Regions from separate parts of the Methylophaga thalassica genome, predicted to be linked through region 2. Evidence: predicted binding sites of a transcription regulator. Region 2 holds the regulator's gene; the other holds the start of a gene.
The links. Region 2 encodes PhoB, which activates phosphate uptake and scavenging genes when phosphate is short. Its sites were predicted from a motif close to GNNTGTCATAAAACTGTCANAT; they were not measured.
Positions count from the first base shown of each region.

Region 1: pstS (phosphate ABC transporter substrate-binding protein PstS) is a predicted target of PhoB. The motif match lies at 12,520-12,541, and genes of this name have one in related genera.

Region 1 is NZ_BSND01000005.1:141,739-158,095, reverse strand. It holds gene QQL60_RS07965 (cation-transporting P-type ATPase) at 1-2,662, shown strand, start outside; gene QQL60_RS07960 (hypothetical protein) at 2,709-3,044, shown strand; gene QQL60_RS07955 (arylesterase) at 3,460-4,035, opposite strand; gene QQL60_RS07950 (ABC transporter ATP-binding protein) at 4,108-4,788, shown strand; gene QQL60_RS07945 (ABC transporter permease) at 4,788-7,247, shown strand; gene QQL60_RS07940 (lysozyme inhibitor LprI family protein) at 7,277-7,678, shown strand; gene QQL60_RS07935 (hypothetical protein) at 7,845-8,309, shown strand; gene QQL60_RS07930 (class I SAM-dependent methyltransferase) at 8,320-8,976, opposite strand; gene QQL60_RS07925 (hypothetical protein) at 9,224-9,478, opposite strand; gene QQL60_RS07920 (YidH family protein) at 9,757-10,125, shown strand; gene QQL60_RS07915 (hypothetical protein) at 10,125-10,622, shown strand; gene QQL60_RS07910 (pyridoxamine 5'-phosphate oxidase family protein) at 10,706-11,170, opposite strand; gene pstS (phosphate ABC transporter substrate-binding protein PstS) at 11,399-12,445, opposite strand; gene QQL60_RS07900 (hypothetical protein) at 12,680-13,072, shown strand; gene QQL60_RS07895 (metalloregulator ArsR/SmtB family transcription factor) at 13,072-13,419, shown strand; gene QQL60_RS07890 (phosphatase domain-containing protein) at 13,442-13,945, shown strand; gene QQL60_RS07885 (ArsJ-associated glyceraldehyde-3-phosphate dehydrogenase) at 13,948-14,946, shown strand; gene arsJ (organoarsenical effux MFS transporter ArsJ) at 14,965-16,194, shown strand.
Region 2 is NZ_BSND01000006.1:98,910-115,266, reverse strand. It holds gene QQL60_RS11530 (class I adenylate cyclase domain-containing protein) at 1-2,382, opposite strand, end outside; gene purH (bifunctional phosphoribosylaminoimidazolecarboxamide formyltransferase/IMP cyclohydrolase) at 2,400-3,962, opposite strand; gene fis (DNA-binding transcriptional regulator Fis) at 3,996-4,286, opposite strand; gene dusB (tRNA dihydrouridine synthase DusB) at 4,283-5,290, opposite strand; gene prmA (50S ribosomal protein L11 methyltransferase) at 5,280-6,152, opposite strand; gene accC (acetyl-CoA carboxylase biotin carboxylase subunit) at 6,159-7,499, opposite strand; gene accB (acetyl-CoA carboxylase biotin carboxyl carrier protein) at 7,563-8,012, opposite strand; gene aroQ (type II 3-dehydroquinate dehydratase) at 8,035-8,472, opposite strand; gene dsbD (protein-disulfide reductase DsbD) at 8,609-10,426, opposite strand; gene QQL60_RS11485 (inorganic phosphate transporter) at 10,567-12,213, shown strand; gene phoB (phosphate regulon transcriptional regulator PhoB) at 12,403-13,095, shown strand; gene phoR (phosphate regulon sensor histidine kinase PhoR) at 13,108-14,397, shown strand; gene QQL60_RS11470 (PstS family phosphate ABC transporter substrate-binding protein) at 14,541-15,497, shown strand; gene QQL60_RS11465 (ABC transporter permease subunit) at 15,632-16,357, shown strand, end outside.

The DNA.
Region 1 (16,357 bases), on a different contig from region 2:
CGAATCTTCATTTGAAACAGTCAATACGTCAGCGACAGGATTGAAGCAGCAAGTGGCTGAAGAGCGCCTCAAACGCTATGGAAAGAATAGCCTGCCCAAAGCAAAAAAACGCAGTGCGTTTATCCGATTTCTGAGTCATTTTCATAACATCCTTATTTATGTTTTGCTGGGATCTGCTGTGGTTACGGCAGCCCTTGCGCACTGGATTGATACGGGCGTGATCCTTGCGGTTGTGATGGCTAATGCCATTATTAGCTTTATTCAGGAGGGTAAAGCAGAATCGGCCATGGGGGCGATTCAACAGATGCTGGCACCCATTGCTCATGTCATACGCGATGCTGAGCGAGTCAGTATTGACGGCGAAGAGCTGGTGCCGGGTGATATTGTGTTGATTGAAGCCGGTGATAAAGTGCCAGCTGATTTACGCTTGTTTGATGCACATGGATTATCCATACAAGAATCGATTTTGACGGGTGAATCGGTGGCGGTAGAGAAACTGACCAGCCCTGTTGATGAGCAAGCGGCGTTGGGTGACCGAACGTGTATGGCATTTTCTGGGACACTGGTGTCCTCTGGTCAGGGAAAAGGCATTGTTATCGCTACGGGTGGCAACACTGAGATTGGCCGTATCAGTCGTTTGCTTTCAGAGGTGGAAACGCTAACGACGCCACTTATCAGACAGATGAATGTGTTTGCTAAATGGTTAACACTGGTTATTTTAGTGCTCGCTTCAATATTGCTGGTGTTTGGCTATTTCTCCGCTCAGCATGATTTTGCTGAGATGTTTATGTCTGTCGTGGGCTTGTCTGTAGCGGCTATCCCAGAAGGTTTACCCGCGGTGCTCACCATCACGCTGGCCATTGGTGTGCAGGCCATGGCCAGACGTCAGGCCATCGTTCGTCGCTTACCTGCGATTGAAACATTAGGATCGGTGTCAGTGATTTGTTCTGATAAAACCGGGACACTCACACGTAATGAAATGATGGTGGCCTCCGTTCTGACACAGCAACATCTGTTTACGATAGAAGGCGAAGGCTATAGACCAAAAGGGGCGTTGAAGTTAAACGAGCAGCAGATTTCGCCATCAGAGCACAGTGTATTAGAGGAAATGGCCCGAGCAGCAATACTGTGTAATGACGCGTCATTAATAGAAAGAGAAGGTGTATGGCGAACCGAAGGTGATCCCATGGAAGGGGCTTTACTCTCTTTTTCAGCCAAGATGAATGTGGAGGCTCGAACTGAGCTGGCTTTATGGAAACGAACTGATGCCATTCCTTTTGATGCTCGTCACCGTTATATGGCGACCTTGAGTCATGATCACCAACATCACGCTTGTATTTTTGTAAAAGGTGCACCAGAACGCATTCTGGAAATGTGTGATAGTCAGCGCAATGCTAGCGGACAAAACGAAGCTTTAGACAGGGAACATTGGCAGCAAAAAATGTTGACGATGGCGGCCAAAGGCCAGCGTCTTTTAGCTTTTGCTATGAAGCCTGTTGATGCGAATTACAGCGTGCTGGAACAGGATGACCTGCAGCATTCGCTGATTTTGTTGGGTATAGTTGGTCTGATTGATCCTCCCCGCTCAGAAGCAATAAAGGCTGTGGCTGAATGTCATGTGGCCGGTATCAGGGTGAAAATGATCACGGGCGATCATGCTGAAACAGCCGCGGCTATTGCCAAACAAATTGGCTTGAAGAATTCACAAAACGTGCTGACCGGCAAGGAGCTGGACGGCTTGGATGAGCAACAGTTAAAAGCCCAAGTGCTTGAATGTGATATTTTCGCCAGAACCAGCCCTGAACATAAGTTACGATTGGTGACGGCAATACAGGCACATGGTCTGACAGTGGCGATGACGGGGGACGGTGTAAATGATGCACCGGCTCTTAAACGTGCTGATGCCGGTATTGCCATGGGCCTTAAAGGTTCTGAAGCCGCAAAAGAAGCAGCCGAGCTGGTACTGGCAGACGATAATTTTGCCACGATCGTCTCAGCCGTCCGCGAAGGACGCACTGTCTATGACAATTTGAAAAAGATTATTAGCTGGACCTTACCGACCAATGCGGGCGAAGCCATGACAATCATTGTGGCTCTGCTGTTTGGCATGACATTACCTATTACACCGGTTCAGATTCTCTGGGTTAACCTCATAACAGCAGTGACTTTGGGGATTGCACTGGCTTTTGAACCGACAGAAGAAAATACCATGCGCCGGCCGCCACGTTCACGTGATGAGTCTTTATTAAGCGTCGAACTGATGTGGCATATTGTCTTGGTCTCTATGCTTTTTTTATCTGGTGTCTACGGTATTTATCACTATGCTATTAATCAGGGCTACTCGGTTGAACTTGCCCGTACATTGGCCGTCAATACGCTGGTGGTGATGGAAATTTTCCACTTATTTTTTATTCGGAATATTCATGGCACATCGCTCACCTGGAAAGCGATCTGTGGCACAAAAGTTATCTGGCGTGTCGTTTTCGTGATTAGCTGTGCACAGTTTGCCATTACTTACCTGCCGTGGCTTCAGGCCATTTTTGGCACTGAAAGTATTGCTTTTTGGGATGGCATTCTGGTGGTTGGTATCGGAGTGATGCTATTTGTTGTGATTGAAGTGGAAAAACAACTGCGGCTTCTTGTGGGACGGGTCAGAGCATAAAAGAATTTACCTTGATCATTCATTAAAATGGACGTTGGGATGATAAATGTTTGAACGATGGAAGAAGAAAACCGAGCTTAGAAATGAGCGTGATAAGAACGGCCTTCGATTTCTCGGTGCAGAAATTCAGCCTAATGGCGATCTGGTTTTTAATGGTCAAGACATAGGGCCAGGTGTTGAAAAGGTGTTAGGTTCGTCTGAATATGAGTGGTATTGGACGGTAAAAGCAGAGCATATTTCGAGCTTACAACAAGCACTAGGTGGCGGCCATATAATCACATTACTCGAAAGCCATTTTAGTGGTGAAAAAGCGGCTGGTCTGATGCCGTTTATGGAAGCGCACAACATCCCATTCGAATCATGGTACCGTCAGGGCGATTAGCATTTACCCCAAATAAGGTATAAGTCGGGTTTAGTCTTGGTGATGTGATATGCCATAAAGAGATGGGAAATCAGTAAATAAACTATCGCTTATTGATAATTGAGCCCATACTGGGCGTCTATGTACCAACATTGATTGGCATTGATGTTTCTACCTAGAACATGCCCTCAAATCAGCCAACAAGCCGTTGAGGTTAATGCATTCACCCAAAGGGAAATATCATGAGTAAAGGTCAGGACACTAAAAAGGACAAGAAAAAGGCACCGTTGCTAACACCGAAAGAAAAGAAAGCAGCAAAAAAAGCCAAGCAAACGGACAAGAATGTTTTTGGACATTAATCAAAAAAGGCTACTCATAAATTGAGTAGCCTTTTTTCTGCCATCACTTATGACAACCGTCGGTGATAACACTATTTTTATTTAGATTCTTCCAAAAGTGGTAACAACACCGGTTTAATATTCTGTAACACAACCGGTTGTCCCTCTTTGTTTGGATGTAGGCCATCGGCTTGCATCAACGCTTTATTGAGTGCGACACCTTTGAGCATAAAGGGCACATACGCCAGCTCATATTCCTCGGCCAACTCTTTGTATAAATTAAAAAACATTTCGGTATAACGTTTGCCGTAATTCTTTGGAATCTGGTTGCCCAGCAATAGCACTTTGGCGTCAGCCTGATGTGCTTGTTCAATCATGGATTCAAGATTGTTTTTGGTTTGAGTAAGTGGATAGCCTCGCAAGGCATCATTGGCACCTAGTTCTATGATCACCCAACTGGGTTTATGCTCAGAAAGCAGTTGTTTAAAGCGGGACAAACCACCCTGTGTGGTTTCACCACTGACACTGGCATTGACGATGGTGATTTCCGGATGAGACTCTGAAAGTTGATTTTCCAGTAAACTAACCCAACCTAATTCGGGTCGTAGATTGTAGGCAGCGCTGAGGCTGTCCCCCATAACCAGCAGTGTTGATGCAGATGCAAGGTTACTCATGAATAAACTGATGAGTAACACAAACCAATATTGTCTTTTTAAAAACATAAAAACCTTCAAGAGTGGAAAAACATGGCAGTCAAAACTGCAATCAAAGTAAGCAATTTAACTCATACCGTATCAGCAAATACAGGCGATTTGACCATACTGAGAGGGATTAGTTTAAACATTAATGAAGGGGAGTCAGTCGCTATTGTCGGCGCGTCTGGTTCGGGTAAGTCGACCTTACTGGGCTTACTGGCAGGATTGGATGTGAATACTTCTGGTGAGATTTATCTCTACGACCATGCTTTCTCAACAATGGATGAAGAACAGCGGGCGTTATTACGCGGGCAATATGTGGGGTTTATATTTCAATCGTTTCACTTGTTACCCAGTTTGCAGGCGGTTGAAAACGTGATGTTACCGGCGGAGTTAAAAGGTGATAAAGACGCACGACAAAAGGCAGAAGCCTTGCTGGACAAGGTGGGGCTTTCGCATCGCTTAACGCATTATCCGAATCAGCTTTCTGGTGGTGAGCAACAGCGTGTCGCCATTGCCAGAGCGTTTGCTTCCAGTCCGAAGATTCTGTTTGCCGATGAGCCTACTGGCAATCTGGATGAAGGCAATGGACGTATCATCATCGAACAGCTTTTTGAGCTGAATAAAGCGCAAGGCACCACACTGGTGATGGTCACACACGACAACCATCTGGCAGAGAAGTGTGATCGTCAATTAGTCATGTCTGCTGGTCAGCTGGTGGAAAAAAACTGATGCGTTTTGCCTTACGACTATTACTACGCGATATGCGTAGCGGCGATATTCTAACCCTGATTTTTGCATTGATTATTGCAGTGAGTACGGTCACAGCAATTACGCTATTTATTGACCGCTTGCAGCTATCATTTGAAAGCGAGTCTGCCAGTTTGATGGCCGCTGACAGACTGATTAGTTCTGATGATGAGATTCCGCAAAACTGGCAAAGCAAGGCAAATGAATTAGGGCTTAAACAAGCGGAACGGACTTCATTCAGAACCATGATATTTGCCGGTGACAATCTACAACTAAGCCAAGTCAGTGCAGTTACGGATCTGTATCCGTTAAGAGGTGCCTATCTGGTTGACGATACCTTATTTGGTACCGGCACGGATGACACAACACCACCTCAACCGGGAAAAATATGGCTGTCTTCACGCTTGGCAAGTTTATTGGGTGTCACTATTGGTGATCAGGTTGAAGTGGGTGAGACGACCTTAACGGTCAGTCAATTTCTGGTCAGAGATCCTAATGCCAGCAGTTCGGCTTTTGCTGTGTCACCTCGTGCAGTGATTAATATGGCAGATCTGGCTGCAACAAAGGTGATTATCCCTGGCAGTCGGGTTCGTTACAGCCTATTGCTGGCGGGGGATAAATCCGCATTGGATGAATATGAAACTTGGGTAACATCCCAACTTAATGAGGGCCAACGCTGGCAGACTCCAACGCAGAAAGGCGAGCGTATTGGTGACACCATTGGTAAAGCACAATCATTCCTTCTACTAGCGGGGACACTAGCGGTTATCCTATCTGGTGTCGCGATGGCCCTTGCCTCATCACGTTTTGTAAAACGCCATTTAATGCAGGTGGCTGTGTTAAAAACACTAGGTGCCACACCAAGAAAATTGATCCATGTATTTTTAATTCAATTTATTGTCTTGTTTATGCTGGGGGCTGGGGTTGGACTCGCTATTGGCTGGGGACTTCAACTCATTATTTCCTCATTGCTGGCGGGATTGATGTCAACAGCATTGCCTGAACCTTCCATCAGCCGTTTATGGCTGGGAGTGGCGACGGGGTTTGTTTCCATGCTGGCATTCTGTTTTCCATTGATGCAGCGTCTGATCAAAGTGTCACCGATGTCAGTGTTACAGCCGGGTTTTAAAGTAGAACAAAACACCGTCATCATTTATGGCATCGGCTTTATTGGTATGTATGGCCTGATGTGTCTATACACGGGGGGATTTATTCTGCCCAGCATCATGATGTTAGCTATTGTCGGGATTGGGATAGTTGTCGCTTTACTGGGTTATGCTGTATTCAGTTTAGGCCGTTCGCTGACCTCCGGGGCAACCAGTGGTTGGCAGATAGGCTTTGCCGCCTTGTATCGTCGCTTATTACCCAACTTATTTCAGTTATTAGTCTTCACGCTGATTATTATGCTGGGCTTGATATTGGTGGGTGTGAAATCAAACCTGATTTCAGACTGGCAACAGCAATTACCTGCTGATGCGCCAAACCATTATCTGTTCAACGTTCAGGCAGACCAGATTAAGCAAATAGATCAGGTAACAGATGATTTGGGGATAAAACGATCTGATTGGTTCCCGATGGTTCGCGGGCGAGTCATCACCATCAATGGCACATCGGTACAAACACTTTATCCTGAAGATAGACCTGAGCCGGAATTATTCGAACGTGAGTTAAATCTGACCTGGTCTGATGAAGTAGGCAAAGGCAGTAAGCTGATTGAAGGTGACTTTGCTGCCGATGGCTTATCTATTGAGCAACGGGTGATGCAGGAAGCGAATTTGAAAATGGGGGATGAGCTCACCCTGAATATCGGTGGTAATGAGGTTACTTTACCTATCACTTCCGTGCGAGAGGTCGATTGGGGATCCATGCAGCCGAATTTTTACCTGATATTGCCTAAGCATGCTATAGCGGACTATCTCGCTAATTTTGTCAGTAGTGTGTTTATCAGCCAGCAAAATGCCCAATCCTTTTATAAGGCGATGTCTCAATTTCCAACCGTGTCGATGTTAAATGTCGGTGATTTATTAAAACAAGTGCAAACGGTTATAGGGCAATTGTCACAGGCAATTCAACTAGTACTTCTCTGCATCTTGAGTGCCGGTGCTCTCGTGTTATTAGCGAGTGTACGCTCGACATTGGAAGAACGTTTGGAGGAGGGGGCTTTATTACGCGTGCTTGGCGCCAAGAAAGCCCTGGTGCAGCAGGCACTGTTTGTTGAATTTGGTGCACTGGGATTGTTTTCAGGACTGATTGCCGCTGCTGGTGCCGAAGCCTGCCTGTATGGTTTACAGGTATTTTTATTTAAAGCAGAAGCAAGCTGGCACCCTTTGTTATGGAGTCTTGGTCCTTTGATTGGTGTGGTGGTTATCTCAGCAATTGGTTTATTTGCTAGTAGAAAGGTGTCGAGTGTGCCACCGATGCATTTGTTACGAGCAGTTTAGTTTGATAAGGATAAAATGAATTGAAAAGGATGCGAAAGACGGTATTAGTTATGATGGGGATGGGACTGATTTCATCTATAGCCCATGCTGAATCTGAGACTCATCCATGTCAATCTGCCAGTGATGAAAAAAGCATGTACGACTGTTTGCAGCAAGAACTTAAACAAGCAGAAGCCAAGTTGAATGATGTCTATGACAGACTGGAAACGCGTTATAAAGAGGATGCATCCGAGCTGATGGATAATCCATCACAGGCCGACTATCTCGCTAAAGCACAGGATGCCTGGCATCAATATCGTCAGACAAGCTGTGATTTTGAAACCTATGAATCCAGGACGGGTACTGGCTTTGGTAGCATCTATACCGCTTGTCTTCTGGAAAAAACGCAGCAACGTACCAACTACTTACAGTGGTTTGTTGACAACCCTTAATGCATCGACCGCAAAAGAAGTGAAGTGCTTTTATGATGTAAAGCGGTTAGCGAAATTCACTGGCTTGTAATCGTCAACAAATTTTAATTTGATAGCGCTACACTTATCGCTGTTGGTCATCAGCAATAAGTCTATGTTTTGTGCGGAATACAATGGAGGTGTTGATATGCTTAACGAGCAAGCCAGGGCTGTAATCCCTCATCAATTATTGGTATTTAATCTGCTGGTGTTTAATCTGTTATTGCCGATCGGTTCTCTATTGATGGGATTGGAAATATTACTGTTACCAATCGCCATCGTTTGCTCATTATCAGTGATTTTTTATATTTGGTATCGAGCAAAACATGTACATCAAACCCCGCTAATCAATGCACACTGGCATATTGTCTGGAAACGGTGTCGTATAGTTTTGATTGCTTACTCTATCTCGATTTCGATAGAGCTGCTCAGTACTCTGATGATATCGTTTCAAAAAGATCCGCAATTACGTTCCATCATGATGATCGCCTTCACACGCATTGCCATCGTACCGACTCTCTTGGTGGTGACACCATTACTGATTTCGTCGACGATCGCGATGACCAAAGTGCGGCGAGGAAAGTTGAAAGTAGCCGGTATTACGCCGCAATAAAAAGATAGTTTTAGCGTGAGAATCTTAGGATAGAACCTTTATAGCTCTCTTTTAAGTAGTCGGTGTGTTCAGGTTTTATGTAACTACTGGTAAAGCCAAATGCGATCATTTCCCGATCCAGTTTGTTTTTTCGGCCCCTGTCCGGATCGACCAGAACAACATCGCAATGCTGATTCGCATGATTATTGATGAAGTTGGCCAGCAACAGGACATGCTCATCTTCGTAAAGCAGATCGCTACCGATAATTAAATCAAACTTGCCCAAATCACTATCATCATTCGCCCAGTCCACTTGTTCGAAAGCAATATTTTTCCCACTGTTGAGATCGGTGTTTCGATCAAGAAAATGATTCACTTCAGGGTGGTAGTCAGTCGCCGTGATATCGGCCATGCGTTCATTGAGTAATAAGCTGGATAAGGCCATACCACAGCCAATTTCAAGGATACGTTTATTTTTAATATCGTAATCCAGCATATGATTGGCGAGCACAATGCTGGACGGCCAGACAACACCAAACAGGGGCCAGGTAGCTGAAGATATACCCATATCATCCGCTTCACCCTCGGGATCACTAAATTGCTGTTTGTCACGAAGAGTACAAAGGTGAATATCCATGTCACCGACTTCAATTGTCTGGTAACGAACACGAACGGGCTTGGTCATCATTTATCCTGATAAAGCAATGGGAGCTGAGCCAGTTATATGGGATAAATGACAAAACGAGAGTAGGCCAGAATATAGTAATTATCGATAACTGCAAGTTTCTTATTTTAATTCAGTGATGTAGTCATGATGTTTGTTTTTTATCAGGGGGCTTGTGATACATCAATCATGGAGTAGAAATATAAACCGAATAGGTAAAAAAAGCCCTATGACGCTTTTCACAGACGTGCATAGGGCTTGTTTTTAAGTATTAATGTTGTGATTCGATAAGATGCGATTCTGCATATTCCAAAGCAAGGTCATAATCAAATTTCGCGCCTGCTTCGATAAGTTCATCTAATTGGGATTTAGCATGTTCTTTGTTGACGTGGTCTGAATCTATCACCGCCAGATACGCATACGTGCCCGCGACTTCTTCTGGCGAGTCACTGTTTGTTCCACCATGATCGATTAATTGAACAACATCTTGAATTGACCGAGCTTCCTTAATTTCAGTTGAAATCATTTCAACCTCCTATTTAATTGGCTGGACTTTCAGTGAAACGCGATAGCCTGTTTGAGTCAAGTCGATGCCTGGTTGTTTTACCTATTTTTACAACCGATAGTTTTGTGAAAATAGGTTTTTATCAATGTGCGATGATGCTAAGCGTGCAGTCATAAAAACTGTCCGCAATCAGTTTGAAGTGAAGTAGAGGTATGTTTTCAATTTCTTGGTGGTTATCTTGGTCATTTGACGTTATGGTTTAACCTCACTGTAAATCTTGAGTGGAAGAGCGATTTGATATGTCTTATTTAGATGATCCGAGAGTGTTGTTTGCTGCGGAACGCACATTATTAGCCTGGAACCGCACCAGTCTTGCCATGATTGCCTTTGGCTTTGTTGTTGAGCGGGCCGGTCTGTTAATCGCAGTCATGCAAGGGCATCAGGCACCTCATACAACATCTTCAACTTTTATACTTGGTCTCGCTTTTATCCTGCTTGGTGCGGTATGTGCGCTTATCTCGTCCTATCAGTATGGCGTGGTACTCAAGCAATTAAGCGAAGCCGAAATACCCAAAGGTTACAAAGCGCGCTGGGGCGTGTTGGCTAATCTGGTTGTTGCCGTGTTGAGTCTGGCCTTGGCAGTATCATTATTTAATGTAGCGAGCTGATGAAGCATCTTAGACTTTACGGGCAGAGTAAACTTATCGGGCTTTTATTACTGCTGTGTTTATCAAGCAGTCTTTACGCTGAAAATGTATGTCACAAACAGGAAACGATTTCCTTTAGTTGTCATATCAAGTCTAAAGCAGTTTCAGTCTGTGTCAGTGCACAGGACACGTTAATCTATCGCTTTGGTAAACCGGAACAGATTGAGCTGGAACTCCACGCACCTGTGCAATTCAGTTCGACAGCATACAGTGGCGGTGGAGAAGGACGCCTGCGGTTCTCAAACGGGCGTTATGACTATATCGTTTATTCCGGCATCAGCAATGGAGAATGGATTGATGCAGAGGCCGGTGTCAGAGAAAAACGTGAATTTGCCGGGATTTATGTCGTGAAAGATAAACAGGTGCTGGCTGATCTCAAATGTACGGATTATGCAGATAAACACTATATTCATGACTTACCTGCACATGAACAAGAACCTTTTGTTTATTTCGACTAGGCAATAATTGGGGTCAATAAAAAAGCCCTGCTCAGAGGTATGAGCAGGGCTGGTTTTGCATATTTTAAACGAGAGTGGCGGGTTTATAGGCCAAGCTTTTTATGTTCACCCATCATCTCCGGCTCAACTTTGCCATCGGTGAACAGTTTAAATAAACCTTTAATACTCGGATCGGAGATCCATACCTCCGCATCATCCAGCTCAAAACGCATCATTAGTAATGAAGGATCTTCACGACCCTGTTCATACCAGGATGCCGCCATTTTTGACCAGTATTTATCGATCACAGCCTCATCCGTTTCTGGTTTTAATGTGCCTCGAATAGAAGCAAAGACTTTATGATCTTTACTGACAAAATTGGCTTTGGCCGGGCCGCCTTTCGCTATACGGTTGGTTTTTGTGGTGTAAAACCAGAATTCACTATCAGCGTTTTCATCTAACTGTGCTGTCATGGGCTCACTATGTTGGAGCGTGTTATCCAGCCCAATCATCAGAAATGGACTATCACTCATCGCTTCCCACATGGTTTTTCGAATATCGTTACTCATCTATATCTCCTTGACAGTGGTAAATTCAAATTCAACTAAAGATAGCAATGCACATGTTTGTATAGTGTGAAATGCTTTTTATTCATGTCATTTGATTTTTGCACACAGCTTATCTTTAGATGAATCAACGCATTGATTAGTGCGACAACTGACTACGACGATGATTCCTGATAATCCTTTCACTCCTAAATAAGACATACACTTATAGAAATATAATTTTATACATGGTCATAATTTTGATTGTTCTGATCGAATAAGCTGTTCAGGTAATGGGAGGTAATACAAATCCTCAGCAAGTTCTTGGCCGTCATTAAGCGTCCATTTTATTAAGTCTCGAACTTTTTCTGTTTTTCTAGGATCGTTGTAGTCTTTACGTATCAAAGCCCTTGTATATGTCACGATTGGATAGCCATCAGGATCACTAATCGATGAAACTTGTTCCCCAGTTTCATTGTAATGCTCATCATTAAAACTGGCTTGACCTGATTCAATGTCAGGCAAAACAAACTTTCCATGTTTATTCTCTAGTCGTGCCATTTTTAATCCAAGTTGTTTTGCAAAGCCAAACTCAACATAACCAATACTGTTTTTTGTAATAGATAATCGTTGAGACACGCCTTCATTCCCCTTCGCTTTCATCGCCTTTCCCGGCCAATCTATGACTTTGTGTACACCGAACGCGTTTTTCCATTCTGGGCTGATTGCTGAAAGGTGTTGAGTAAAAGCATGGGTTGTACCACTACTATCGGAACGCGTAATAAGCTGAATATGACTCTTCGGTAAGCTGATATCAGCATTGGCAGATTGTATTCGAGGGTCATTCCACTGGGTTATTTTCCCAAGGAAAATATCTGTATACACATCTCTCGGTAGGTTTAAGGGGGTGTTAATTCCATCAATATTGTATGCAATGCTAATCATGCCGGAGGTAACTATAATCTCTTCATACCCTTCTTTCAGGCGACTGGATTCTGCCGAGTTGATAGGGGCATCCGTTGTTCCAATATCTGCTTCTCCAGCTATGAACTGTTCAATCCCTGCACCACTACCGACCGAATGATAAGCATATTGGGTGCTTTGATCCCGTGTTTTGTATTTCTCTAATACATTCTCGAAAAAGGGGCGAGCAAAGGTGGATCCCGAGATAACAATACTCGTGTCTCCATTATCAGCACTCGTCGTGACGGACGAAGAGGATTCGGAATCACACGCTGTCAAACCGAGTGCAGTGAAGACAATACCAATATAAATACTATTTCTAATAAACGATTTCATGACTATTCCTTTTATTTGTGGTGAGCATCTAAATAGCGTTGCTGAGAATTGAATAGAAGGAATATACATATATCATATTACATATATATGAAATATGATATATTAGTTTATTTTTAATGATATGCTACCGAATTTATTTGATTAATGTGGTTTTATAGTTTTATTCTATGTGTAATATTAATGAAATATATATCAATTATCATATATTAAGTCGATCAACGAAACTGAATAAAAATGCAAAGAATTTGTTTCCAATGCCAAGAAAATCCTGTTTATGCTTATCTGGCTACTTTACTGCTGAATAAGGCAGGCGGAAATGACTTCCGAGGATATTGTCATGACATCACATTAGATACTGAGGTATCAGGGGCAATAGCTTACTCAAAGCTGATACCTCATCAAACAACACCTATGAGTCTCACCGAACAATACGATTTCTCGATCTATTTATGTGATAAACAATCTGATGGATGTCCTCAGAACGATGACAGCTCCAAGCAACTATGCTGGCATCTAAATATTGTATCTCTTCCACAAAATATGGTTTTTTGGCTTTCTGTCATAAGAGAGCTGAATAACCGTATTCATTTATTTACCTTAGTTAAATCCAAGCCTGGAATAGAGTGATGAGCCCAGTAGATTTTTATAAATGTCTCTCCGATGAAACGCGTTTACGTTGCATCTTGTTGATTTTCAAACAGGAAGAATTATGTGTTTGTGAATTAACGGAAGCTTTAAATGAAATTCAACCAAAAATCTCCAGGCATTTAGCTCAACTCAGAAAATGTGGGCTTATACAGGATAGACGTCAGGGACAGTGGGTCTTCTATCGTATCAATCCTGACTTACCTCTATGGATGCAAGCCGTGATATCAACCACCCAAATACATAATCAGCAACTTATCGATGAAGACGTGCAACGATTACAACAAATGTCGGATCGTCCAGATAATCAAAAAAATTGCTGCGGATAATTTTTAAGAACGTTGTTAAATCATGAATACACATCCAATTACTTTTCTTCCCCTGCCAACCGGCGGGCAATTTATTTTTACGCCATGTCCTGGCACAAAAGAGACTGACATAGAACAGGCTTTAGACGTTTTGCATCATGCGGGAGCAACATCTGTCATAACAGCCCTACCCGATCACGAGCTTATGGATTTAGGTGTGCCTGACTTGGGAATACTGATCCAGAGGAAGGGGATGCACTGGTTTCAGTTACCCATCGAAGATGATATGTCTCCAGATGCACTTTTCTTGACGAGATTTTCTCAGGTCAAAACTGAGCTACTTAAACAGTTAAAGCAAACATCGACCATTTCTATTCATTGTCGTGGTGGTTCGGGTAGAACAGGATTGATTGCAGCCATACTTTTACTGGAAATGGGTATGGAATGGAAAGAGGTTAAGGAGCTTGTCCAGTCTGTAAGACCTCGTGCTTTAACAGTAACGACACACCTGAATTTCTTAGAAACATACTACGCAATTAAGGATTAAACATGACAATCAAAGTAGGTATTAATGGGTTCGGTCGAATCGGTCGCTTAGCGTTAAGGGCTGCATTTGATTGGGATGATATTGAATTTGTTCAGATTAATGATCCTGCTGCAAATGCAGATACATTGGCTCACTTACTCAATTTCGACTCAGTTCAAGGTACTTGGCAGCATGAGGCGATGTCTGAAGATAATGTCATTCACGTCAATGGTAAACACATCATCTGCAGTCAGAATAAAAGCATCGCTGAGACTGACTGGTCATCCTGTGATGTTGTCATTGAAGCCAGTGGCAAAATGAAAAGCAAGGCCATCCTGCAAGATTATTTGAAACAAGGTGTAAAGCGTGTCGTTGTGACGGCGCCCGTGAAGGAAGAGGGCGTATTAAATGTCGTGATGGGTGTCAATGATGATAGTTATGACAAAAACCAACATCAAATTGTGACAGCCGCTTCCTGCACAACAAACTCTCTTGCGCCTGTGGTTAAAGTTATTCACGATAAGTTAGGTATTAAACATGGCTCTATAACGACCATTCATAACATTACCAATACCCAGACGATCATTGATGCACCACATAAAGACTTACGTCGCGCACGGTCATGTGGCACTAGCTTGATTCCAACAACAACAGGTTCAGCAACGGCGATTACAGAAATTTTTCCTGAGTTAAAAGGGCGTCTTAATGGGCATGCTGTACGTGTGCCGCTAACCAATGCCTCGCTAACAGATTGCGTGTTTGAGGTTGAGCGTGCAACAACAGCTGATGAAGTCAACCGTTTATTAAAAGAAGCGGCTAATGGTGAGTTGAAGGGTATTTTAGGTTTTGAACAGCGCCCTCTGGTATCGATAGATTACAAAGGTGACCCGCGTTCAAGCATTGTTGATGCCTTATCCACCATGGTCGTCAATAACACGCAGGTAAAGATTTATGCCTGGTATGACAACGAGTGGGGCTATGCTAACCGTACTGCTGAGTTAGTGCGTTTGGTCGGTCGCTAGGATTCGGAGTAATCATCAATGACAGCTTTGGCTAAGCTATCTGACGAGATTCGCCAGTATCTTATTATCACCACAAACTACTGGGCTTTTACCTTAACTGACGGTGCATTACGCATGTTAGTGGTATTGCATTTTTATAGTTTGGGTTACAGCCCGTTGCAGATCGCCATGCTCTTCTTGTTCTACGAGATTTTTGGGGTGATCACTAATCTTGTTGGAGGCTGGCTCGGTGCACATATTGGCCTGAATAAAACGATGAATATAGGGCTGCTGCTGCAAGTTGTCGCCTTATCTATGCTACTTGTGCCGAGTGAATGGTTAACTGTTATCTGGGTCATGGCGGCACAGGCCTTATCCGGTGTCGCCAAAGACTTAAATAAAATGAGTGCCAAAAGTGCCATTAAGTTACTGGTGCCAAAAGAGGAAAATGGTCAGCTCTATAAATGGGTTGCCGCGTTAACCGGATCAAAAAATGCATTAAAAGGGGTCGGCTTTTTTCTCGGAGGCGGGCTGCTCACGCTGATTGGATTTAAAGGGGCGGTCTTAGTGATGGCCCTTGGATTAATGATAGTTTGGATATTTAGCCTGTTTTCTCTTAAACAAGAGCTTGGCAGAGCTAAAAATAAGCCTAAATTTAGTCATGTTTTTTCTAAAAGCCAGTCAGTTAACGTGCTTTCTGCCGCCAGAATGTTTTTGTTTGGCTCACGGGATGTCTGGTTTGTTGTGGCCTTACCCGTTTATTTATCCACCAGCTTTGGTTGGGATCACTGGTATGTAGGCGGTTTTTTGGCTTTATGGGTGATAGGTTACGGCGCGGTACAAGGTTTTACGCCTCGATTAACTACCCGCTCTAAACACAGACTTCCAGATGGCAAAGATGCCTTATTTTGGGCGCTAGCCTTAAGTTTGATTCCAGTAATGATCGCAGTCGCACTGAGCTATAACTGGCATAAAGAGCTGGTACTGATAGTGGGGCTGATGATCTTTGGTGTTTTATTTGCCATTAATTCAGCGTTGCATAGTTATCTGATTGTTAGTTATGCAGGTGAAGACGGCGTATCACTTGATGTCGGCTTTTATTACATGGCAAATGCCATGGGCAGGCTGATAGGTACGGTGCTTTCAGGCTGGCTTTACCAGTCTTATGGTTTAGGGTTTTGTTTATGGGTGTCTGCTTTATTTATCGTCATCACAGCCGTGATATCGCTGTATTTACCCAAACATAAACGAGCAAGTGTCAGTATTTAACATCAGAGAACGCATATCAGAATGTAGAACTGTCATCGGGTAAGGATTAAAAGGGACTTTTTATTTTAGAGTGTTGTTTTATGGACGCTCAGGTTTATCTCTTCACATAGAAAAGACAGTTTCTCTCCTATAGTTAGCCAACGAACTATTTACTGGTATGTGC
Region 2 (16,357 bases):
AGGTAGAAAAGTTTGTGTTGAGTTCTGTCGGGCAATCGCATTGATTTTCCAGCCCTGCTGGTGATGGCTGAGCAAATAAAAGCGGATATGTTTAAGTTTATTGCATGCCTTAATGTGTGACAGAAACATTTGAAGGTGCCCCATCAGGGTCGACTCACTGAGATGCTGAACTTGCTGGCGGACAAGATTGGCATATTCATCAATAAGATAATACACCACGGTATTTTTCTCGAGATAAAGAAAAATACTTACTTGCTCAGCTGTCTGATAGCTCAATAGGGTATTCAGTAGTTGGTCTTTATCAAGATAGCTATCCAGCGCCTGCGCTGTGAAAGTGTTTGTATTGTCAGCAAGGTGTTGCCAGATGGTTTGTGACATCGGCCGTCTTACATATTCAACTTGCCCATCATGCCATTGAAGTTGATAAGGACGATCGGCCAGATTAATCAAAAATTTTCCACGTTGTGAATGAGTTTGATAAAGCTGGCAAACTTGCGGTATTAACGTTTCAAAGCGATGGTTTATTGATTTTTCAAATCCTGGCGTTGTACACCAGCTATTCACTCTGGGAGGAGCTGCTGGCTGCCAAAGTAGCAGACTGGTGAGCATCTCCAGCACAGCCGTCTGACCCTGATAAAACGTACTGTAAATCTGACCATGGCTGGAGATAAACAAGCAATCGATCGTTAATACCAGACTTTCTTTAAAGGAGCTGTAATTGAGCGGATCATTTTGCTTGCTGGCGAGTTGTAAACCCTGTTGAGAAAGTTTATTGCTGGGCTGCTGCTCCAGATTAGGGAATACCAAAACCTGAACAATGGTTTCCGTTGTTGTGATGTCTGCTTGTTGCTTCGGGATATCAAGCAGGCCCAGACCCTGGTTGATAATGTAATGACTGAGCTCTATGACAGATGATGTTGTGTACTTCTGGTGTTGGTCTGTCACACTCAGCCAGTTGGTTTTTGCTAACAGATGATGATTGATCGCCCAGCTTAAAACATCGATGAGTTGCGAATGTTGGTATAAGCCCGATTTTGCATTATCTGCAAGCGGCACCTGACTGACCAGCCAGTCTTGTTGATCCTTGAATCTGTATAAATACAAACGGCTTTCATTAAGTTCAGGGCGAAATGATAGTGGCAGTGAGGGAATCTGATTTCCCTGCGGTTGAAAACGCAAACGGTATAACTGCTTGAGATAAGTTATCTCATGGCGGGTATCCAGTTGATGTTTTTTACAATAAAACTCGAGCTTTTCTAATAAAGACTGAATAACTGGGGCTAATCTAGTAAACCAAAGTTGGTTTTGTTTGATATTGGAGTGGCGATTATCCAATGTTTGTAATTGGATTTCAGACCATCCCCACAACGTTGTCAGCTGTTTTACAAATTCTCTGCGCCATGGATGCTGAGCTTGGTTTAGCTGAACAGAAAGTGCTTCCTGACTTTCCTTATAGAATACTTCTCTGGCGATATTGATTAATGATTCTTCAGTGTGTGATTCAATAATGGAGAGTTTTAATGCCTGGTTCTCCAGAGCGGAAAAGCGAGACTCACCGCGATAAATAGCTTGTTTTAAAACAGACGACAGTAATGGAAAAGACGTCACCTTTTGTAATAGAAGAGGCAGATAGAGCAGATCAAGTGAGACATGTCCGTCTAACAGAACGTCTTTGCCTACGGCATAAGTCGTTTCAAACAGGGCACTTTGATCAACAACCTTGACCGGACCAAAATCCACCAGATTGTATTGTTTAAATTTAGCCTGTGATTTGAACTCATCAACAATGGCTTGATGATCTGTCGCTTCTTCATGGCTTATCAGCCACCAATAAGGGTCAGCACCTGCCAGAACAATACCTTGTGTATAAAACTGTTCTTTTTGCCCTTCAGATAAGGCAGTGTTATCTGCTAATGCCTTTTCGGTGAGTAACTGTGTTTTCAGCCATAGCCCATTTTCTTCGCACCAAGCGGTGATGGCATCTAACTTTAATTGCAGTTGCTGGCGCTGTTCAATATCGACAAGATCAGAACAGAGTACCCATAACTCAAATTCCGTTTTATCGGAGTAGCTGTAATGATGGTGAGGGTTGATAAGATAAAGACCGCGCAAGGGATAACGACGTAAAGCGCGTACACGATGACTGAAGCTGCGATTCAGTTGTTGTGCTTTGTTTATCGTGTCCTGTGACGGGCGATAATCAAGCAAGCCAGCCGGCACATCATCACTGATATAACCCGGCAGCAGCTTGGCATTGATATGTAAGAAAAGGGGTAATAATTGAAAAATTAACGCCTGACGAGTAGGCGCCATTTCAATTAAGTGTTGAAAGCGCTGACAATTTAGCGATTGGAATAAACGATAAGCCTCAACGCGATCCACAAACAATCCGCGGTTATTTAATGTCTGAAGTGACGCATGCCAGTAAAGACCATGGCAATACCATGCTCATTTGCTGCCGCGATAACTTCATCATCACGCATAGAGCCGCCTGGTTGAATAACAGCTTTAATACCTGCCGCTGCTGCCGCATCCAGGCCATCTCGGAATGGGAAAAAGGCATCAGAAGCCATCACGGCACCTGGTACCGTTAAACCCGCATCTTCAGCTTTAATACCCGCAATTCGACTACTCACAACACGGCTCATCTGTCCGGCACCAATACCAACAGTCTGTTGATTTTTGACATACACAATGGCGTTTGATTTCACAAACTTAGCGACACGCCAGGCAAATAATAAGTCAGCCATTTGTTCTTCAGATGGGGCTATTTCAGTGACCACTTTCAGATCGGCTTTTTGCACCAGTGCTTCATCACGGTCCTGAACTAATAAACCACCGTTAACACGTTTGTAATCCAGTCCAGTTGCAGCATTGTTTTCAAACTCGCCACAGGCCAATAAACGCACATTGGCTTTTTGAGCGACGATTGCCTGGGCTTCTTCACTGATTGATGGTGCGATAATGACTTCGACAAACTGGCGATCAATAATGGCTTTTGCTGTCTCAGCATCTAATGGACGATTAAAGGCGATAATACCGCCAAAGGCCGAGGTTGGATCGGTTTCGTAAGCTAAGTCATATGCCTTGAGCAAGCTATCTGCGACAGCCACACCACACGGGTTGGCATGTTTAACAATCACACAGGCAGGCGCTTCAGGGAACGCTTTCACACATTCCAGCGCGGCATCTGTATCGGCAATATTGTTATATGACAGTTCTTTACCCTGCAATTGCTTGGCAGCACTGATGGTGCCAGAGGCAGGATTCGCTTCGGTATAGAAAGCGGCATTTTGGTGAGGATTTTCACCGTAACGCATGTCTTGTTTTTTCACGAACTGGCTATTAAATGTACGTGAGAAAGAGGCTTTTTCTTCACCGGTTAATTTGCCCAGATAGTTGGCGATAGCACCGTCATAATGTGCTGTATGTTCAAATGTTTTTACTGCTAAATCAAAACGGGTGGCATCATCGACACCGCCATTGGCTTCGATTTGTGCTACAACGTTGGCGTAGTCAGCAGGATCAATCAACACAGTGACATCCGCATGATTTTTGGCCGCAGCACGCAGCATGGTGGGGCCACCAATATCAATATTCTCAATAGCCATCGGCAAGGTGCAGTCATCACGTGCAATCGTGGCTTCAAAGGGATAAAGGTTAACGACTACCAGATCAATCGGAGCAATATCATGCTCAGCCATAATGGCGTCATCGGTACCACGACGACCTAATAAACCACCATGAATTTTGGGGTGTAATGTTTTGATACGGCCATCCATCATTTCTGGGAAGCCAGTATGTGAGGAGACTTCTTTTACTGGTAAGCCTGCTTCGGCTAATAATTTGGCTGTACCGCCAGTGGATAACAGTTCTACACCGAGCTTGTTTAATTGCTGGGCTAATTCAAGCACACCAGTTTTGTCTGATACGCTCAATAGAGCACGTTTGATTTGATTCATTGAAAATCACTTCCAGGAGATAAAAAATTCGATTTATAAGCCGTATTGCTTAAGCTTTTTACGTAATGTTCCACGGTTAATACCGAGAATTTCAGCTGCACGACTTTGGTTGCCGTTGGTATGTTCCAGGGTGGCTTTGAGCAGGGGAACTTCGACTTCCGTCATTAACATTTCATACAAGTTGGCTGCAGGATGACCTTCCAGTTGTTCGAAGTAATCAGCCAGTGCACGCGTCACACACACATTCAATGGTGCCGCTGTTTGCTCAGCGGCGACAGCTAGCTCTGCGCATGTAGTTGAATCTTTGGCTAGCGGTTGAGTCATGCGGCTTGAATATCCTGTTGTTCTTGTAGTTGATCAAAAAACTGACGTGTAAAGTCTACCTGCTGTTGCGGTGATTCGAGCAAATTCATTTCCTGACGGAAGGCATTACCATTTCGTAGGCCTTTGCTATACCAGGCAATGTGTTTTCGCGCCATTCTGACACCAGAAAAATCACCATAAAAATCGTACAGGTTTTCCAGGTGTTCAATCAAGATTTGACGAATTTCAGCAACAGAAGGAGATGATAACAGTTTGTCATGCTCAAGGTAATGGATAATTTGTCTAAAAATCCATGGGTTACCCTGGGCAGCACGCCCAATCATTAAGCCATCAACGCCAGTTTTATTGAGTACTTCAGCTGCTTTTAATGGCGAATCTATATCGCCATTAGCAATAATTGGCATGGATGAAATAGCCGCTTTTATTTCTGCAATGGTGTCATATTCGGCTTCGCCTTTATAGGCATCCGCTCGTGTTCTGCCATGAATCGCTAAGGCTTGTATGCCAGATTGTTCGGCAATACGGGCGATTATTAAACCATTACGATTATCTCTATCCCAACCGGTACGTATTTTCAGGGTGACAGGCACATCGACAGCATTTACCACTGATTCAAGGATGCTGGCCACTAATGATTCATCCTGCAATAGAGCAGAACCCGCCATCACATTACAGACTTTTTTTGCAGGACAGCCCATATTGATATCAATGATGTGGGCACCTTGATCGACATTATGTTTTGCTGCTTCAGCCATCATTTTGGGATCGGCACCAGCAATCTGTACACTACGCGGTTCTGGCTCACCTGCATGGTTGGCACGTAATAAAGATTTTTTGCTGGCCCATAAGGCTTTGTTTGCGGTAATCATTTCTGATACCGCCATTCCCGCACCAAGTCGACGACAAAGCTGGCGGAATGGGCGATCCGTCACTCCTGCCATCGGCGCCAGAAATAAATTATTCGGCAAACGGTATGGCCCGATACTGAGGGTGTTACCTTGCATGACGAGTGCCGTTTAATCGAGTCCAATCTTCCTTGATGGTAGGCGCTTGCATATCAAACCATGCAGCATAGCTATCCGATACTTCCTGAGCCTGTACCTCTAATATGCCTGACAATACCAGCTCCGCACTGGGTTTGGCCAGATTGGCAAAACGTGGCGCAAGGGTTTGAAGTGGGCCGGCCAGAATATTCGCCAATAATAGGTCACATGGTTCATCCGGACAGTCACCGGGCAAATAGGCTTCGATCTCGACGCCATTACGTGCAGCATTGGCACGTGTCGCTTCAAGTGCCTGCGGATCGGTATCGACACCAATAACACGTTCAGCCCCCAGCAAGGCGGCAGCAATCGCCAAAATACCACTACCGCAGCCATAATCAATCACGTATTTACCTTTGAGATCTGCCTGGTCTAACCAGTTCAGACATAAGGCTGTGGTGGGGTGGGTACCGGTACCGAATGCCAGACCGGGATCGAGCAAAATATTGACCGCATCAGGTGCTGGTGGTGTATGCCAGCTAGGACATATCCATAAACGCTCGCCAAACTGGATAGGATGAAAGTTATCCATCCATTCCCTTTCCCAGTCTTTATCTTCAACGGCTTCAACACGATATGGCGGCATATCGTTTACCAGCGTTGATAACATCTTGTCGACATCATCAGGATTGGTTTCCGCATCAAATAAGGCAACAACGCGTGTTGCCGTCCACAAAGGTGTGGTACCCAAATCGGGTTCGTAAATAGGCTGATCGGCATCATCTTCAAATGTGACAGCCGCTGCACCGCACTCAGAAAACGCATCAGACAAGGCATCTGCCTTGTCTGATGTGGTGTTACAAATAAATTGAATCCAGGCCATGGTTGATTACATGCCCAGTTTCTTTTCAAGGTAATGAATATTGGTGCCACCCGTTTGGAAGTGAGTGTCGTCCATGATGTCACGTTGCAGCTCAACGTTGGTTTTAATGCCTTCAATACCAATTTCTTTTAAGGCTGTTTGCATACGGGCAATCGCGATATCACGTGTTTTACCGTAAGCAATCAGTTTGCCGATCAGAGAATCGTAATTTGGTGGTACACGGTAGCCACTATAAATGTGAGAATCCATACGGATACCGGCACCGCCTGGTGCATGATAAGACGTAATTTGTCCTGGGCTTGGCATAAACGTGCGAGGGTCTTCAGCATTGATACGGCATTCAATGGCATGTCCACGCATGACAATATCTTCTTGTTTAATAGATAGTGGTTCACCAGCCGCAATGCGTATTTGTTGCACCAGCAGATCAACATCAGTTACACGTTCAGTAACCGGATGCTCTACCTGAATACGGGTATTCATCTCGATGAAATAGAATTCACCATCCTGATAGAGAAACTCAAAGGTACCAGCACCACGGTAACCAATGCGCACACAAGCTTCCGCACAGATTTTACCCATACGATCACGCATTTCTGGGGTGATGCCTGGAGCAGGAGCTTCCTCAACAACTTTTTGATGGCGACGCTGCATAGAGCAGTCGCGTTCACCTAAGTGAATAGCATTGCCATGCTGATCGGCGAGTACCTGGAATTCAATATGGCGAGGATTTTCCAGGAATTTCTCCATATAAACCATGCCATTACCAAATGCTGCTTTTGCTTCACTACGTGTTAAGGCAATAGCGTTCAGCAAGTGTGCTTCACTGTGAACTTCGCGCATACCACGACCACCACCACCACCGGCGGCTTTAATAATGATCGGATAGCCGATTTCACGTGCCAGACGTAAATTGGTTTCATCATCATTACCTAATGGGCCGTCAGAGCCTGGTACACAAGGTACACCAGCTTCTTTCATCGCTTTAATTGCCGATACCTTATCACCCATCAGACGGATGGTATCAGCACGTGGACCGATGAAAATAAAGCCACTTTCTTCTACACGTTCTGCAAAGTCAGCATTTTCAGATAAAAAGCCATAACCGGGGTGAATTGCTGTGGCATCTGTAATTTCAGCAGCACTGATAAGTGCAGGGATGTTGAGATAACTTTCACTAGAGGGGGCAGGGCCAATACAAACAGTCTCATCAGCTAGCAAAACGTGTTTTAAGTCACGGTCTACGGTTGAGTGAACAGCAACCGTTTTGATGCCTAGCTCCCAACATGCCCGCAAGATACGCAAGGCAATCTCGCCTCGGTTAGCAATAACAATTTTATCGATCATAATTTGGTTTTAATCCACAATTCAGGGTGAGCAATGGCTATGCTGAGATAGCCAGCGTGACTGTTATTCGATAATGACTAGCGGCTCGTCAAATTCAACAGGATCACCGTTTTCAACCAGAATAGCTTTAACTGTTCCGCTACGGTCAGCTTCGATTTGGTTGAACATTTTCATCGCTTCGATGATGCAGATGACATCACCAGCAGATACGGATTGGCCAACTTCAACAAATGGCGCGGCTTCAGGTGATGATGAACGATAGAAAGTCCCCACCATTGGTGAGCGGACAGCATTGGCTTCATTGACCGTTTTGGCTGTTTCTACTGCGGGTGCTGGAGCAGGGGCTGCCGCTGGAGCAGCATAATGAGCAGGTGCTGGAGCGCTGTAAGAAACAGCCGCAGAATGGTGATTACGACTGATACGTACTGATTCTTCACCTTCTGAAATTTCAATTTCAGATACGTCAGATTCTTGGATCAAATCAATCAGTTTTTTTATTTTACGAATGTCCATGCTAAAACCTTATATTTAGTCGTTATGGGTTGAGTTGTCTGATGGCAGATGCCAAAGCTAATTCGTAGCCTTGGGTGCCAAGTCCACAAATCACGCCTACTGCAATATCTGACAGGTAGGAGTGATGGCGGAATGTTTCGCGTGCGTGAATATTAGAAATATGTACTTCGATGAAAGGAATTTTGACCGCGGATAAAGCATCTCGTAATGCCACACTGGTGTGTGTGAATGCAGCCGGATTAATAATGATGAAATCAGCCTTACCTCTGACAGCATGAATTTTTTCAATTAATTGATGCTCTGCATTGGTTTGAAAAAAATCGAGTTGGTGTGAGGCATCTGTTGCGATTGCATCCAGGCGTTGTTGAACATTGTCCAGCGTGTCAGCACCATAATGTTCAGGCTCGCGTGTCCCAAGCAGATTGAGATTGGGGCCGTTAAGCACAACAATATTCGCCATTGCGATCCTTCAATTACGGGTCAAAGATAATAGGCGGAATTGTGCACCAGCAAACTGATGATGTCCAGTTTATCGAAATAAAAAGCGGCTTTTTGTTGCTATTTTCGCCGAAAAGTCTGGTTTCTGGAGTTTTCTGTTATTGGCGCTGAATCTGCTTAATGTGATCCAAGAAGGTATCGGTTTTTACAAAGCCAACCAGCCGGTGTTGCTTTAGTTCTTTGCCTGTTTTATCGAAAAACAACATGGTCGGAGGGCCAAATACCCGCAGTGATTTCAGCATATCCTGATGGACTTGCGTATTTTCCGTCATATCCAGTTGCAGCAAGGTGTAATTTTTCATTGCGGCAATGACTTCAGGATCCTGAAACGTTGTGTTTTCCATCGTTTTACATTCGGTACACCAGTCGGCATAAAAATCCAGCATCACCGGTTGTGTTGTGCTGGCCAGTCGACGATTCAGTTCGTTCAGATCGCTTATACGTGAAAAAGTAAGGTGTTGTGACACCAGTGACTTGTCAGAGCTTAGTGCCATCGCCTTAAGCGGTTGCCAGACATTTTGGCTGCCACTCGCACCACCAATCATCAACATTGCGCCGTATATAAAGAGTATTAAACCGACACCTTTACTAAGTTTATTGAGATCCGTGGCATCAATATCAAGATGATTAAATGCGCCAAGGTAGACGGCGGTCACAATTAATAAGCCGCCCCAAAGAATCAACGTCAGCCAACCGGGGATGATGCGTTCCAACATCCAGATGGCCAGACCTAATAGCAGGACGCCAAACACCGATTTAATAAACATCATCCAGTTGCCGGCTTTAGGAAGCAGTTTGCCAGCCGATGTACCAATGATAAGCAGAGGTATACCCATCCCTATACTCAGCGCAAATAAAGCGAGTCCGCCTAATACGGGATCGGCATGTTGGCCGATAAAAATTAAGGTACCCGCCAGCGGTGGCGCCAGACAAGGGCCAACAATCAAGCCTGACAGTAAACCCATCATCGCTACTCCCATCAGTTTGCCACCTTGCTGCTTGTGACTGAGTTGATGTAGGCGGTGTTGAACGGTGTGGGGCAGTTGCAACTCGTATAAGCCGAACATGGATAAAGCGAGAATAACGAATAAGGCACTGAATGCACTGATTATCCATGGATTTTGAAACATCGCTTGTAAGTTTTCACCGAGTAATCCCGTGATCACTCCGGCAATGGTATATGTCACTGACATCGCCAAAACATAGACAAGCGACAAGGTGAAAGCACGGCGGGTAGTGATGTGTTCTCCTTCGCCGACAATGATGCTGGATAAAATAGGAATCATCGGGAAGATACAGGGGGTAAATGCCAGTAACAGGCCCAATCCAATAAAGCCGAGAATGATTTGGCCTAGGTTTTCCTGTTCCAGTTTCTGAGCGATACGGTCTTGTTCGGTGAGTTGATTAGCAATGGGTTTGGCATCATCCGCTTTTTGTTGCGGGGCTTGGCTGAGGGCTGGTAAAGCCAGATCAACTTGTTGCTCAGAAGGCGGATAACAAATACCAAATTTTTCTGAACATCCCTGAAAGCGTGCTTTGAGAGTAAATGTGCTTGGACCTTCAGGGCGCTCAATGGGCATGATCAGTGATAAATCATGATGATAAACCTGCACTAAACCAAAGGTTTCATCTTGCTTGTTTTCGCCTGCGGGTAGCGATATCTGGCCTAACTTAACGTTGTCATTACCAACCACTTCAAACTGAATTTTATTCTGGTACAGGTAGTTACCATCGAGTACTTTCCAATGTGCCAGAATGCTGTTGGCATCATTGACTTCTGCGCTGAATTGAAAAGCGTCTTCGACAAGTGGTGGGACCTCTTCATCACTGCCCAGACCTAAACCATCAAACAGGCTGCTGCGCGCATGTGCATTAAAAACGGTTAGCAGTAATATAAAAAATAAAAATTTTTTCATCAGTCTCAAATGCTTGTCAGAAGGTTGTATAACAAGACAATCATAGCAGGCAATAGTTACATCGGTCTTGTCTGGGGTATGCCTCATGTCACATTGCTGTAATAATTGCGCCGTTTTGGGTAGTTATTAACGGAATCATCGTGGAAATAAAAGACATCCATAAAATTGAAAAACAAGCCTATAAGAAGAGTCATGCTGAACTAACCAGAATCGGCATGGCCCTTTTTTTTATGGTGGCCGTGCTCGGCTACAGCTTTGTTACCAGTGGCGGCGTTCCCAATAATCTCTTTCTGGCAATAGCCACTGTCTTTGGCGCTTATATGGCAATGAATATCGGTGCCAATGATGTTGCCAACAATGTCGGGCCTGCGGTGGGCTCCAAGGCTTTGACAATGACTGGTGCCATTGTCATCGCGATGATTTTTGAGGCCAGCGGCGCCATTATTGCTGGTGGCGATGTGGTTTCCACGATTAAAAATGGCATCATCGATATCAATGCCTTTGGTCAGGAGAGTGATACTTTCATCTGGGCAATGATGGCCGCGTTACTAGCGGCTGCACTCTGGTTAAATATGGCGACATTTGCTCGCGCACCTGTTTCAACCACGCATTCTATTGTCGGTGGTGTGATGGGAGCAGGTATTGCCGCAGCAGGGTTTAAGATTGTGAACTGGGGAACGATGGGCGCCATAGTGGGCTCATGGGTAATTTCTCCAGTGATTGGTGGTGTGGTGGCCGCCGCTTTCTTGTTTGCCATCAAAAAAACCATTATCTTTCAGGAAAACAAAATAGCCGCCTCGCTGAAATGGGTACCGGTGTATGTATCGATCATGGCATGGGCTTTTGTAACTTATCTGGTCTTAAAAGGCCTGAAACACATCTGGCCGAAGTTCTTAACCTTGGTCAATGACTGGTTGTTCACCGTCGACATCGTCGATAAACCAAGCATGTTGCAAGCATCAACTATTGGTTTGATCGTCGCTTTTATTTCCTTCTTTTTAGTCAAAGCCTCATTGCGCCGTCGTTTGCCCAAGCTGAAAAACGATCGTGAAAGCATCAATATTCTGTTTACCATCCCATTAATTTTTGCTGCGGCTTTATTGAGTTTTGCTCATGGGGCGAATGATGTGGCTAATGCAATCGGGCCGCTGGCAGCGATCCATGATGCTGTGATGACTGGCGGTATTAATGCCAAAGCGGGCATACCCTTCTGGGTAATGGCTGTCGGTGCCTTTGGTATAGCGCTTGGACTTGGCCTCTATGGTCCCCGTTTGATTCGCACCGTGGGGGGTGAAATTACTGAACTGGATCAAATGCGTGCATTTTCGATTGCGATGGCAGCCGCTATCACGGTCATTATCGCCAGCCAGTTAGGGTTGCCGGTCAGCTCAACGCATATTGCCATTGGCGGTGTTTTTGGTGTTGGTTTCTTGCGAGAATGGATGGATAAGTCGAGTAGCCTCAAGCAAGAAATTGAGCGAGATAAACAAGAAATTCAGGAAGAAAAACGTTTATTAAGCGCATTACGCAGTGAGCTGAATATGTTGCTCGATAAAAAACAAAAGTCAGCGGCTGATTACCAGCGCATCACTCAGTTATATAGCTCAATTGACCGTGAAAAAGACACGCTCAAAAAAGCCAAAAAAGTATTGAAGAAAGAAAAGAAAAGTCTTTACGTCAAACGCGATATTGTTAAAAAAATTGTTACAGCCTGGTTAATCACTGTCCCTGCCGCCGCAGTATTAGCTGCATCGTTGTTTTATATGATTAAGGGAATTATGAGTTAAAACAACGGCATATGTTTTGACATAAAACTGTCATAAAGCCACATTTTCCAGCGGAAATTGTGGCTTTATATTTTTCAGATAGTCTATAAAGTAGCCTGCAATGGTAATAAAAACACGGTTGTTACGAAATTGTCATAATTCAGAGGTAAGATACTTGGACTATGATTGAAGAAATACTGGGATGAATTTATGGCTACAAGCGTATTAGTGGTTGAAGATGATGTCGCCATCAGGGATATGTTGACGTTCACCCTGAAACAGGCCGGTCTGACCTGCGAGTCGGTTGGTGATGCAGAATCTGGTTTGGACTTATTAAAAAATAACCAACCCGATATGATTTTACTCGACTGGATGTTACCTGGCATTGATGGCATTGAGTTTATTCGTCGTCTGCGTGCTAACGAGTTTCTGGCCAATATTCCCGTCATCATGCTCACTGCCAAAGGTGAAAGCGAAGACATGGTCAAAGGTCTTGCTGTTGGGGCTGATGATTACGTCAATAAACCTTTTTCACCACCTGAGCTTATCGCTCGTATTAAAGCAGTATTACGTCGCTGCCAGCCGCCAGAAAATGAAGATGCTCAGAAACTCCAGTTTGGCAATTTAGTGCTGGATACAAAAAGTCATCGTGTCACTGTTGATGATGTGCGTGTTGAATTAGGGCCTACCGAGTTTCGCTTATTACACTTTTTCATGAAAAATCCTGAACGCGCATATGGTCGCTCACAGTTACTGGATTATGTCTGGGGCGATACCGTGTACATTGAAGAACGTACCGTGGATGTCCATATACGTCGTTTGCGCAAAGCACTTGAGCCAACAGGCCATGATCAATTTATCCAGACCGTTCGAGGTGTTGGATACCGTTTTTCAGTCGATTAAGCGAACTGAAATATGCAATGGGATAATTGGCGGCTACTGACACTAGTCAGTCTGGCAGGTTTTGTCGGGCTGTTATTTGGTCAAATGATGGCGTTTATGTTTGTTGCCACTTTGGCCTATGCTTTGTGGCTTCAGCATAACTGGTACAAACTCTGGTATTGGTTACAAAAACCCAAAAAACGTCGCTCGCCCAGTGCGGAAGGGGTCATTGATGATGTCTGTCGTCAGATTGAGCAGATGCGTCAACAAAATAGTAATCGGAAAAGAAAACTAACCGGATACCTTAAACGCTTTCAATCAGCAACAGCCGCCTTACCGGATGGCATCGTTGTCTTGGGTGAGTTTGGTGAAGTGGATTGGGCAAATCAGGCCGCTCGAGAGTTATTAGGCGTACGCTGGCCCCGGGATAACAATGTCAGGATCAATAATCTCATTCGTGAACCTGCTTTTCAGCACTTACTGGAAAATCATATCCACCTCGGCGGCACGACGACGGTCAAATCACCGCTGAATGAAGATGTGCAGCTGGAAGTCAAGCTGGTGAACTACATGGGCTCGGGCCGCTTATTGATTGCCCGTGATATTACCCAGACCATCAAACTTCAGCGTATGCGTCGTGACTTTGTTGCTAATGTTTCGCATGAACTAAAAACACCTCTAACCGTTTTACGAGGTTATCTGGAAGCGTTTACCGAAGATACCGATCCGGAACAGTGGAAAATGGCTCTGCCAGCAATGCGTCAGCAAAGTGAACGTATGCATTTGATGATTAAGGATTTATTGGTCTTATCTCAGTTGGAGACTGGAGAAAAATCATTACGTCGCATTCCAACGGATGTGGACAAGTTGCTGCATTCGATCATTGAGGATGCCAAGGCATTGGAGCACTACCATGAGCATCAGTTCAGTCTCAATCTGGAAACAGATAAATGGTTGATTTGTGATTTGGGTGAAGTACGAAGTGCAATATCTAATCTGGTATTCAATGCGGTGAAATATACTCCTGCGGGTTGCAAGGTCACACTCAGCTGGCGCGAAACAGATGATGGCGTCTGCATTGAAGTAACGGATGAAGGGGAAGGTATAGCGGCTCATCACTTAGATCGGCTGACGGAACGTTTCTACCGTGTTGATAAAGGTCGTAGTAGTGATGCTGGCGGCACAGGGCTGGGCTTAGCGATCGTTAAACACGTGCTGCAAAGACATGGCGCAAGACTGATTATCACTAGCGAGTTAGGCAAAGGTAGCAGTTTTAAATGTTGCTTTCCTGAGACAGCAGCAGTGGAGAAAATCCCGGTATAAATGCCCGTTAAACAAAGAAAAAATGTCTCTGTCATCTCTTTGTCATATATTTTTCATATCCTTGTCACACGCTAAACTCATACTACCTAGCGCTTACGTTAATAACGTTGCTTTTTTCTTTTAATTTTTGGGAGTTGAACACTATGTTCAAGAAAAACCTTGCTCTGCTAGGTGCTGCAATGACGATGGCTTTCTCGCCGCTGACATTCGCTGGTGATATTGATCCTGCTTTACCTGACTACGAAAAAGTGAGCGGTATTTCAGGCAGCTTATCGAGTGTTGGTTCAGACACATTAGCTAACTTGATGACAATGTGGGCTGAAGAGTTCAAACGTGAATACCCAAATGTGAGTATTCAAATTCAGGCTGCAGGTTCTTCAACTGCGCCACCTGCATTGACTGAAGGTACTTCTAACTTTGGTCCAATGAGCCGCAAAATGAAAGATAAAGAAGACGCGGCATTTGAAGCGAAATATGGTTACAAAGCCACCCCAATTCGTGTTGCTATCGATGCCTTGGCTGTCTATGTGCACAAAGACAACCCAATTGATGGTCTGACCATTCCTCAAGTGGATGCGATTTTCTCTGCAACCCGCACCTGTGGTTACCCAGAAGACATTACTAACTGGAAACAGCTAGGTCAGGATTTAGGTAACATCCAACTGTACGGTCGTAACTCTGTTTCCGGTACTTATGGTTACTTTAAAGATCACGCTTTATGTAAAGGTGACTACAAAAACAGCGTAAATGAGCAACCAGGTTCAGCATCTGTTGTTCAAGGTGTAACAAAATCGCTTAACGGTATTGGTTACTCAGGTATCGGTTATAAAACGTCTGGTGTTAAAGCACTTGCTTTAGCTAAAGAAGAAGGCGGTAAAATGATTCCTGCAACATTAGATAATGCAGCGAATGGTTCTTACCCGCTTTCACGTTACTTATACGTTTACATCAACAAAGCGCCTAACAAACCATTAGCGCCGATTGATCGTGAATTCATTAAAATGATTCTGTCTAAAGTGGGTCAGAAAGTAGTCGTTAAAGATGGCTATATTCCACTTCCAGACTCAGTTGTAGAAAAAGAACTGCAAAAGCTGCAATAAAACAGCATTTGTCATGATCAGGAAGACGCCTCGTTTTTACGGGGCGTTTTTTCTAAATTTATCGCTAAAAACACTCTAAGTCAGTATGTTTAGCAATAAATAAAGCTGAAAAATAAATGAAGTGGTATTGCTAGATGCAAGAACAAACAGTCGAAGATAGTGTATTACCTGCGCCCGGTTCCAAAGTGGCAAATCGCAGGCGTGCATGGCGTGAGGTGAAAGATCGTGTTGCCAAATATGGTGTGGCAGTGGGTGGTATTTCAGTCATCCTGGCCATCGTACTGATTTTCTTCTATCTGCTCTATGTGGTTATGCCGTTGTTTCAGGGAGCCAGCCTTAAAACAGAAGCGACATATCACAGCGATTTTAAACAACCTACCTTTTTATCCCTGAATGAATACAACACGGTGGCCATGGCTGTCGAAGCTAACGGCATGGTGCGTTTTTTTGATGCCAAAACCGGCAAAACAATGACCGAAACCTCACTGCCGTTGGCGGGAAAAACCATCAGTACTGTCAGTGCCGGTGCCGCAACGACAGGTGTGTTTAGTTATGGTTTTAATGATGGCAGTGCTTTAGTCATTAAAGAAAAATACAAAGTGACTTATCCAACGGGAACGCAACGCGTTATCGTGCCAGAAGTCACTTATCCATTGGGTGAAAAACATGTTGTGATTGACGATCAAGGCAAGTCAATCAATCTGCTTTCTGTTCAGAGTTATGAAGACAAAACGACGTTTATTGCTTATACCGAGGACAAGCGTTTAATACTGAAACGCTTTGAGAAAGAAGCTGATTTTCTTGATGACACGCAATTTACCATTAAAGAAGAAAAGCACGAGATCCCCTTATCGGATGTC